DNA from 3 places in the Arthrobacter sp. BG5 genome. Region 1 is predicted to be linked to each of the others. Evidence: predicted binding sites of a transcription regulator. Region 1 holds the regulator's gene; each other region holds the start of a gene.
The links. The regulator HrcA, encoded in region 1, represses chaperone genes, less so after heat shock. The targets are predictions, from matches to a motif close to TTNGCACTCGNNNNNNNCGAGTGCNAA.
Positions count from the first base shown of each region.

Region 1 (3,195 bases):
GGAGGGCTCCAGGTCCGCGTAGCTGCGGACCGCACCGAGGAGTTTCTGCCAGCCCAGGCCGATGTCCTCCTTGGTGCTGTGCGGCCAGCCGAAGGCCGTCAGGATGCCGGTTTTCCAGTCCACGCCGCGCGGAATCACCGGCCACCGCTCAATGCCCAGTACGGCCGGTCGGATCGCCTGCCAGACGTCGACGTAGGGGTGACCGACGATCAGCACGTTGCCGGCCGCGCCGGGAGAGGCCATCACGGCGTCGGCGATCCGGGATTCCTTCGAGTCGGGAACCAGGTGGTCCACCAGCAAGCCGAGCCGGCGGCCGGGGCCGGGACGGAAGTCCCTGACGGCGCCGGCGAGGTCGTCGATGCCGTGCAGGGGTTCGACGACGATGCCCACCACACGGAGGTCGTCACCCCAGACCTTCTCGACGAGCTCGGCGTCGTGCTTGCCTTCCACCCAGATCCGGCTGGCTTTAGCTACCTGGGCCCGCTGTCCGGCGACCCGGACCGAACCGGACGCGGTACGGGTGCCGGCTGCGCTGCCCGCGGCGGCTGCCCGCGGGGCGGGCGGCATGAGCTTGATCGGCCGGCCTTCGAGCAGGAACCCGAAGCCGAGGCGGAAGGAGCGTGACTTGCCGCGCCGGTCCTCGAGGGCCACGACGTGCATGCCGCCGGACTTCTCCACCCGGGTCACGGCGCCGACCCAGCCGGACTGCACATCCTCGAGCACCATGCCCCGTTCCACCGCGATTTCGGGCAGCTGGGCCTTGGCGGGGGCGGAGAGATCCTGCGGGCCCCAATTCTGGTACGACATCTGCTACACACTGCTTTGCACTCGGGAATTTGGGCGAAAGAACGGCGGTGCGGCCCGTGGTGTGCCCGGAAACACCCGTCCCGGGGGTCACGCCCGCAGCGAATCCAATGCTAACAACGGCGCGACTCATATTAGACTGGTTAGCACTTAGGCATGTCGAGTGCTAACCGCGGGTTCCCCGGGCGGGTCTTTCCGCGCGGCCGGCGCCGGCAATCCGATACGGGTCGATTGGAGGTGGAGCGTGAGCGAGCCACGCAAACTCGAAGTGCTGCGCGCCATCGTGGAGGACTACGTCCATTCCCGCGAGCCCGTGGGATCCAAGGCGCTCGTGGAGCGGCACCACCTGGGTGTGTCCAGCGCCACGATCCGCAATGACATGGCCGCGCTGGAAGACGAGGGCCTGATCACGGCGCCGCACACGAGTGCCGGCCGGATTCCCACGGACAAAGGCTACCGCCTGTTCGTGGACCAGATTTCTGCGGTCAAGCCGTTGTCCCCGGCCGAGCGCCGCGCCATCCAGGCGCTGCTGGAGGGTTCCGAGGATCTCGACGACGTCCTGGACCGGACCGTCCGGCTGCTGTCGCAGCTGACCAACCAGGTCGCCGTCGTGCAGTACCCGCTCCTGAGCCGGGCCCGCGTCCGGCACATCGAATTCGTGCTCCTGGCGCCCCGCAAGGTGCTCACGGTGCTGATTGCGGACACCGGCAAGGTGGAGCAGCGGGTGATCGACGTCGGCCAGGACCTCGGCGACGACGCCCTCGCGGAGCTCCGGACCCTGTTCCTGGCCAGGCTCTCCGGCACCCCGCTGGGGCTGCTGCCCCAGTCGCTGCAGGCCGTGGTGGACAACTGCCCGCCGGTGCGGCGCGGCGCCGCCCAGGCCCTGTCCCGGGGACTGGAGTCGCTGGCCGCGAGCAGCCGCGAGGAGCGGATGGTCATGGCCGGCACCGCCAACCTGGCCCGCTCCAACGTCGATTTCCCGCTGAGCATCGGCCCCGTGCTGGAGGCGCTCGAAGAGCAGGTGGTGATGCTGCGCCTGCTCAGCGACATGGCGCAGGACCCGCGCGGCGTCACCGTCAGCATCGGCCGGGAGAACCCCTACGACGGGCTTTCCGAAGCCTCCGTGGTGGCCACCGGCTACGGCCCGGACGCCACGGCCAAGGTCGGCGTCCTGGGGCCCACCCGGATGGACTATCCGACCACCATGGCCGCCGTCCGTGCGGTCGCCCGCTACCTTTCGCGGATCCTTGGGCCCTGACGGGCCGGATCCGGCACCGGACTTCTTGCCCACTACAGGCAGTGCCCCACTGGCAGTACAAAAAGGAAGAGATACACACTTTGAGCAGCCACTATGACGTTCTTGGAGTCTCCCGTGAAGCGACGGGGGAAGAGATCAAGAAGGCCTACCGCAAGCTTGCGCGGACCCTGCACCCGGACGTGAACCCCGGGGACGACGCCTCCGAGCGCTTCAAGGCGGTCACGCACGCCTACGAGGTCCTGTCGGACCCGCAGAAACGCAGGGTCTACGACACCACGGGCAACGAGAACGGGACCGACAACGGTTTCGGCGGCGGCTACGCCGGCCAGGGCTTCGCCTTCCAGGACATCTTCGAGACCTTCTTCGGCGGGGCCGGCGGCCAGGGCGGCCCCGCCTCCCGGGTACGCCGCGGCCAGGACGCGCTGATCAGCGTCCGGATCGACCTCCGCGACGCCGTCTTCGGCGTGAACAAGAAGCTTGAAGTGGACACCGCCGTCACCTGCCCCACCTGCGAGGGCTCCTGCTGCCGCCCCGGCAGCCACCCCGAACGCTGCGATATCTGCGGCGGCAGCGGGCAGGTCCAGCGGGCCGTGCGTTCCATCCTCGGCCAGGTCATGACCACGGCCCCCTGCGGAAGCTGCGAGGGCTTCGGCACCGTCATCAAGGACCCGTGCAACGAGTGCGCCGGCCAGGGCCGGATCCGCAGCCGCCGCACGCTCACCGTGAAGGTTCCGGCCGGGGTCGCCACCGGCACCCGGATCCAGCTGTCCGGCCAGGGCGAGGCCGGACCGGCCGGCGGACCCTCCGGTGACCTCTACGTCGAGATCCGGGTCAACAACGACGCCACCTATGTGCGTGAGGGCGACGACCTGCACGCGAGCCTGAACATTCCGATGACCGCCGCCGCGCTGGGCACGGAACTGACCCTGGACACCTTCGACGGGCAGCAGGAGATCGACGTCAAGGCCGGCACCCAGTCCGGGGAGGTCATCACGCTCCGCGGCCTGGGCGTGACGCACCTGCGCGGCTATGGCCGCGGGGACCTCAAGGTCCATCTGCAGGTGGACACCCCGGCCAAGCTCGACGCCGCCCAGGAGGACCTGCTCCGGCAGCTCGCCAAACTCCGCGGCGAG
Region 1 is NZ_CM155268.1:329,101-332,295, reverse strand. Features, by position in the region: gene AC1MBE_RS01460 (DUF3097 domain-containing protein) at 1-807, opposite strand, end outside; gene hrcA (heat-inducible transcriptional repressor HrcA) at 1,049-2,062, shown strand; gene dnaJ (molecular chaperone DnaJ) at 2,143-3,195, shown strand, end outside.

Region 2 (3,195 bases), 1.3 Mb from region 1:
GGTGGCGGCCAAAGCCGACGTTGTCATCGGCCCCACCGACTCCAGCCGGGCCGCGGGCGCCATCGACGTGCTCGCGCGGGCGAAGGTCGCGATCATTTCCCCGGCGAACACCGCACCCGGGCTAAGCACCTACAAGAGCGGCGGCTACTACTTCCGCACCGCCGCGGCCGACGTGGCGCAGGCGTCGATCCTCGTCAAACTCGCCAAGGACGGCGGCGCCAAGACCATCGCCGTCGTGCACGAGGAAGGCGACTACGGCAAGGACGTCTCCGTCGCCGTCGCAGCGGCAGCGAAGGCCGCGGGCCTGGGCACCGCTGTCGACGCCGAGTTCAAGGCCGGCCAGGCCCAACAAGCGGCAGCTGCCGCCAAGGCAGCGGCCCCGGACGCCGTCGTGCTCGTGGCCCGCGACGGCGCCCAAGGCGCCATCGCCGAGCTCAACAACGCGGGCCTGGCCGGGAACAAGCTCATCCTCAGCGACGGCGCGGTCAACCAGTACGGCGCCGGCCTCGGCTCCAAGGCCCTGGACGGCGCCCGCGGGGTCCTGCCCGGGACCTTCCCCTCCGCGCACTTCCAGGCCGAACTCGTGGCCGTTGATCCGGGCCTCAAAGACATGGCCTTTGCCGCCGAGACCTATGACGCCGTCAACCTCGCCGCCGTTGCTGCCGCCGCGGCAGAGGACGACGCCGGCACCTCGATCGCCTCGAAGCTGGTCTCCGTATCCGGCGGCACGGCGGCGAACGGCGGTGCCGGTGCTCCCTCCGGCGAAGCAGCGGCGTGCAAGTCCTACCGGGACTGTGTGGCCGCCCTCCGGGCCGGCAAACGCCCCGATTACGACGGCGCCTCCGGCCCGATCAATTTCGACAGCAACGGCGACGTCACCGCCGCCGCCTACATGGTCTACAGCTACGGCACGGACAACATCGCCACGATGACCGGCAGCGAAACCGCCCGCAGCACCGGCTCCTGATCGCTGGTAGCGAAGCGCCCCGCGCGGCGGCGCCGCCATCCGCCGCCACTGCTTGCACTCTCCCCGGGGGAGTGCTAATTATTGAGTTAGCACTCCCGCGTATTGACTGCTAACACGACGCCCGGTTTCGGCCGGCTGCGGCCGTGGGAGCGGGCGGTCCGGGAGCGAGAGAAATACCTGGCTGGGGTGAGATCCCCGGCCCGGCGGCATACAGAGGCTGCCGGGCAGGAATCGTCCGTCGCGGGCACCAAAGCCCAGGTTCATTCTTAACGACTGTCCCGAAAGGACTACTGCCGTTATGGCCAAGATCATTGCATTTGATGAAGAGGCACGCCGCGGTCTTGAGCGGGGCCTGAACATCCTCGCCGACGCCGTCAAGGTCACCCTCGGCCCGCGTGGACGCAACGTCGTCCTCGAAAAGAAGTGGGGCGCCCCCACGATCACCAACGATGGTGTTTCCATCGCCAAGGAGATCGAACTGGACGACCCGTACGAGAAGATCGGCGCCGAGCTGGTCAAGGAAGTTGCCAAGAAGACCGACGACGTCGCCGGCGACGGTACCACCACGGCCACCGTGCTGGCCCAGGCCCTCGTCAAGGAAGGCCTGCGCAACGTCGCGGCCGGTGCCGACCCGCTCTCCCTGAAGCGCGGCATCGAAAAGGCCGTTGACGCCGTCACCCGCGAGCTCCTGGCTTCCGCCAAGGAAATCGAGACCAAGGAAGAGATCGCCGCCACCGCGTCCATCTCTGCCGGCGACAACGAAATTGGCGCCCTGATTGCCGAAGCCCTGGACAAGGTCGGCAAGGAAGGCGTCATCACCGTCGAGGAGTCGAACACCTTCGGCCTCGAGCTGGAGCTCACCGAGGGCATGCGCTTCGACAAGGGCTACATCTCGGCCTACTTCGTCACCGACGCCGAGCGCCAGGAAACGGTCCTCGAGGACCCGTACATCCTGATCGTCAACTCCAAGATCTCCAACGTCAAGGAACTGGTTGCGGTCCTCGAAAAGGTCATGCAGTCCAACAAGCCGCTGCTGATCATTGCCGAGGACATCGAGGGCGAGGCCCTGGCCACCCTGATCGTCAACAAGATCCGTGGCACCTTCAAGTCCGTCGCCGTCAAGGCTCCGGGCTTCGGTGACCGCCGCAAGGCGCAGCTGGCCGACATCGCCATCCTCACCGGCGGCCAGGTCATCTCCGAGGAAGTCGGCCTCAAGCTTGAGACCGCCGGCCTCGAGCTGCTTGGCAAGGCCCGCAAGGTCGTTGTTACCAAGGACGAGACCACCATCGTCGAAGGTGCCGGCGACGCCGACCAGATCGCCGGCCGCGTCTCCCAGATCCGTGCCGAGATCGAGAACTCCGATTCCGACTACGACCGCGAGAAGCTGCAGGAACGCCTGGCCAAGCTGGCCGGCGGCGTTGCAGTCATCAAGGCCGGTGCCGCAACCGAGGTTGAGCTCAAGGAACGCAAGCACCGCATTGAGGACGCCGTCCGCAACGCCAAGGCTGCTGTCGAAGAGGGCATCGTCGCCGGCGGTGGCGTGGCCCTGATCCAGGCCGGCGCCAAGGCGTTCGCCAACCTGCAGCTCGAAGGTGACGAGGCAACCGGCGCGAACATCGTCCGCGTAGCCATCGACGCCCCGCTGAAGCAGATCGCTTTCAACGCCGGCCTTGAGCCCGGCGTTGTGGTGGACAAGGTCCGCGGCCTGCCCGCCGGCCACGGCCTGAACGCTGCCACCGGCGAATATGTCGACCTGCTGGCTGCCGGCATCAACGACCCGGTCAAGGTCACCCGCTCTGCCCTGCAGAACGCGGCTTCCATCGCCGGCCTGTTCCTCACCACCGAGGCCGTCGTGGCCGACAAGCCGGAGAAGAACGCTCCGGCCATGGGCGGCGGCGACGACATGGGCGGCATGGGCGGCATGGGCGGTTTCTAACCATCCGGCTTTCCAGCCCTGAACGCCCGGCCTGACGGATTCCCGTCAGCGCAGTACGTTCGACGACGGCGGTCCCACCTTTGGTGGGGCCGCCGTCGGCGTTAACCCCGAGGCCAGGGCGCTCCCTCAGTTGGTGCGCCGGTGGTGCGGCGGTGGTGCGGGAGCGTTGGGGGATTTGGCGGCGGTAGTGCGGGAGCGTTGGGTGGCGGAGGTCTGGCAGGATGGTGCAGTGACGATTACAGCAGCGGCCGACGGTTCGGCTTTAGGAAATCCCGGCCCGGCCGGATGGGCC
Region 2 is NZ_CM155268.1:2,793,916-2,797,110, forward strand. Features, by position in the region: gene AC1MBE_RS12975 (ABC transporter substrate-binding protein) at 1-967, shown strand, start outside; gene groL (chaperonin GroEL) at 1,266-2,903, shown strand; gene AC1MBE_RS12985 (RNase H family protein) at 3,133-3,195, shown strand, end outside.
Region 2: a site for HrcA is predicted at 1,054-1,080, ahead of groL (chaperonin GroEL). Genes of this name have one in related genera too.

Region 3 (3,195 bases), 800 kb from region 1:
CGCGCCAGCACTTCGCCCGGCTTCTCCGACGACATCGAGAACCTCAGCGCCGGCGACGCGCAGGACGCCTACGCCCCTGCCGCGGCGGACCGCCGGTAACCGGCGGACGGTGCCCGGCAGCAGGGAAGAGCTAATCGCAGCAAGGAGGCCGGCGGCATGAACGCAGGCAACGAGAACGGGAATGACACCCCGGAGCAGGGCGGCGACGGAAACGGCGTGCAGCCTCAGGACGCGGCGCTGCAGGGAGCGCGGCACCGGAGCGCCAAAGACAAGAAAGCCGGCAGCCCCGCGGTCCCCGGCGGGCTGCTGCCCAACAAGGCCGCCGAGGATGATCCGCGGCGCTGGGGCGACCAGCCCGGCACCTATGACCACGATGCCTGGCTCAAGGAACAGCGGCCGCCGCACTGGGGCTGAGCCGCGCGTCGGCACAGAGGCCGGCGCCCCCCGTTCAGCCTGGCCGCGCCCCCACCAGGACGAAGAACAGCTTGCCCTGCGTGGAGGCCCCGGCAAGCCGTTGGGCCTGCTCCGGGTCCGCCGCCACCACCATCAGCCCGTCCATCTCGCCGGCGCCGAGCCACTGGCCGGCTTTTTCTCCCTGCACAGAGGTCCACAGGACCGGGACCGCGGAGGCAAGCAGCCGGGACGCCGGGGCCTGCCCGGAGCCGTCACCGCTGGTCAGCACGACATTGACCAACTGACCGGGGGAGACCAGTTGGATCGATGCCGGGTCCGCCATTCGAAGTGGCACGGCTGCCGCGCCCGGCGGGCTGCCGGCCAGCAACCCCGGCCCGACGAGCTGGGAGTCGGTGAGGAGCTGGCCCCTGCGCAAGGCCCCGGCGAGTTGTTTGCCCTCGAGGGCGGGTAGTCCCAAGGAACCGCTTGGAAGCACTCCCGGCGGGACCTGAACGGCGGCGAGGTCGGCGGCAGCCAGCACCCGGCCGGCCGGAAGGTCCTTGGCTGCGGCCCATGCCGCGACGGTGGCGTCGGGTACCGGCGTCAATTGCTGCACGGTCATGCCGGCGGCGAGGCAAAGCAGCAGGGCAACGGCCAGCCGGCGGTGCCGGCCCCACCAGGCCCGAAGCCGGCGCCGTGGCGGGCGGCCGGAAAGCGGCGGGCGGAGAAGGCGTCGGCGGTGTGCCATGCCGCCACGCTACGGCCGGCCGGTGGGTCGCCGGCAGCCGTCGGCGGCGCTATGTGGAGAACTAACTGCGCTGCCGCGAGCCGGGCGGGATGTACCCGCCGGTTGCTAGCTGGCGGCGGCGGGGGCCGTTGTGGAGGTCGCCGGTGCTGCGGCGGGGGTGGCCGGCGCGACAGCGCTGCCCTTGGAGTCACGCGAGTCGGTCCGGTAGAAACCGGAACCCTTGAACACGACGCCGACGCTGTTGAACTTCTTGCGCAGGGTCCCCTGGCACTCCGGGCAGGTCGTCAGGGAGCTGTCCGTAAAGGACTGCACGGTCTCGAAGGCGTGGCTGCAGTCCTTGCAGGCGTATGCATACGTGGGCACTGGGATTCCTCCTTTAGGACAAACGAGCAGGTCCCGTGCTGCCGGCTGGATTGTCGCCACCGAGACGGTGGGCGAACATCCGGCGTTAGCAGTCGCAGGGCCTGAGTGCCAATTCTATCACCCGCGAAGGTGCGGCTAAGAAAGGCCCGAAAGCCCAGAAAGCCCGATCAGGCCGCCGGGCGCCAGTGCAAAGTCGACCCTTCGGTCGAACGACTCCGCGGGAATGCTGCCGGCGGGCAGCACCTCGGCGTCGTACACCACGGCCGCGGTCGGCACCGGGCGCTCCCTGGTTCCGGCGCCGCCCGGAGGCAGTGCGGCAAGGGCTGCCAGGAATTTGTCGTAGTAGCCGCCGCCCTGGCCGATCCTGTTGCCCGAACGGTCCAGGGCAGTGGCGGGCAGGAAGATGCCGGCGGCTCCGCGCACCTCAGTTGTGCCGAACCGTTCGCCGGCGGGTTCCTGGATGGGGGCGTAGCGGCTGCGGACAAATTCCGATTCGGGCGTCCAGTACACCCAGCTCAGTACCAGGTCCGGTTCGCAGACCGGCAGCAATACCCGTTGGCCGGCGTCGTGCAGGGCTCCCAGCAGGGGGAGGGTGGGCGGTTCGGAGCCGACGCCGAGGTAGGCGGCGAAAGTCCGCTGCCCGGCGTCGGCCAGCCCGGAGGCCCAGGCCAGCCCATGGCGGGCAATGGCGGCACCGGCGTCGGCCAGTTCCGCCGGCGACAGGGCGGCCCGCCGTAAGCGGTGGCGGGAGCGGATCTCTTCCTTGCTGCTCATGCAGTGGCGTCCTTTCGGCCGGGCGGCGCCGGAGGGCGGGCTGCCGCGGCTGCCATGCGGAGGACAATTACCTGATGTTTTGCCCCCTCAGTTAGATTAGTCCAGTGATTACACCCAACGCCTCCGTCCGTAAGGCCGTCATCCCCGCTGCGGGCCTCGGCACCCGCTTCCTTCCCGCCACCAAGGCGATGCCGAAGGAGATGCTGCCGGTCGTCGACAAGCCGGCCATCCAGTACGTGGTTGAGGAAGCCGTGAACGTGGGCCTCAACGATGTCCTGATGATCACCGGACGCAACAAGCGCGCCCTCGAGGACCACTTCGACCGCGTGCCCACGCTGGAAGCGATGCTGGAGGCCAAGGGAGACACCGCCAAGCTGGAGTCCATCCAGGCCGCCAGCAACCTCGGCGACATCCACTACGTCCGCCAGGGCGACCCGATGGGCCTGGGCCACGCCGTGCTGCGCGCCAAGCAGCACGTCGGTTACGAACCGTTCGCCGTCCTGCTGGGCGATGACCTCATCGACGCGCGCGACGAGCTGCTCAGCACCATGATCGAGGTCCAGGCGAAGACCGGCGGGTCGGTTGTGGCCCTGATCGAGGTCGAGCCCTCGCAGATCAGCGCTTACGGCTGCGCCGACGTCGAAGCCGTCGAGGGCGAGGAATACGTCCGGATCAAGCAGCTCGTGGAGAAGCCCGACGTCGATGAGGCCCCCTCCAACCTGGCCATCATCGGCCGGTACGTCCTTCACCCTGCGGTGTTCGAAGTCCTCGAGCGGACCGAGCCCGGCCGCGGCGGGGAAATCCAGCTCACCGATGCGCTGCAGGAACTTTCCGCCGGCGAGGGCGAAGGTTACGGCGTGTACGGCGTGATCTTCCGCGGCCGCCGCTACGACACCGGCGACAAGCTCAGCTACCTC
Region 3 is NZ_CM155268.1:1,126,666-1,129,860, reverse strand. Features, by position in the region: gene AC1MBE_RS05115 (AAA family ATPase) at 1-99, shown strand, start outside; gene AC1MBE_RS05110 (hypothetical protein) at 157-414, shown strand; gene AC1MBE_RS05105 (RcpC/CpaB family pilus assembly protein) at 449-1,141, opposite strand; gene AC1MBE_RS05100 (FmdB family zinc ribbon protein) at 1,247-1,504, opposite strand; gene AC1MBE_RS05095 (5-formyltetrahydrofolate cyclo-ligase) at 1,640-2,278, opposite strand; gene galU (UTP--glucose-1-phosphate uridylyltransferase GalU) at 2,383-3,195, shown strand, end outside.
Region 3: a site for HrcA is predicted at 1,590-1,616, ahead of AC1MBE_RS05100 (FmdB family zinc ribbon protein). Genes of this name have one in related genera too.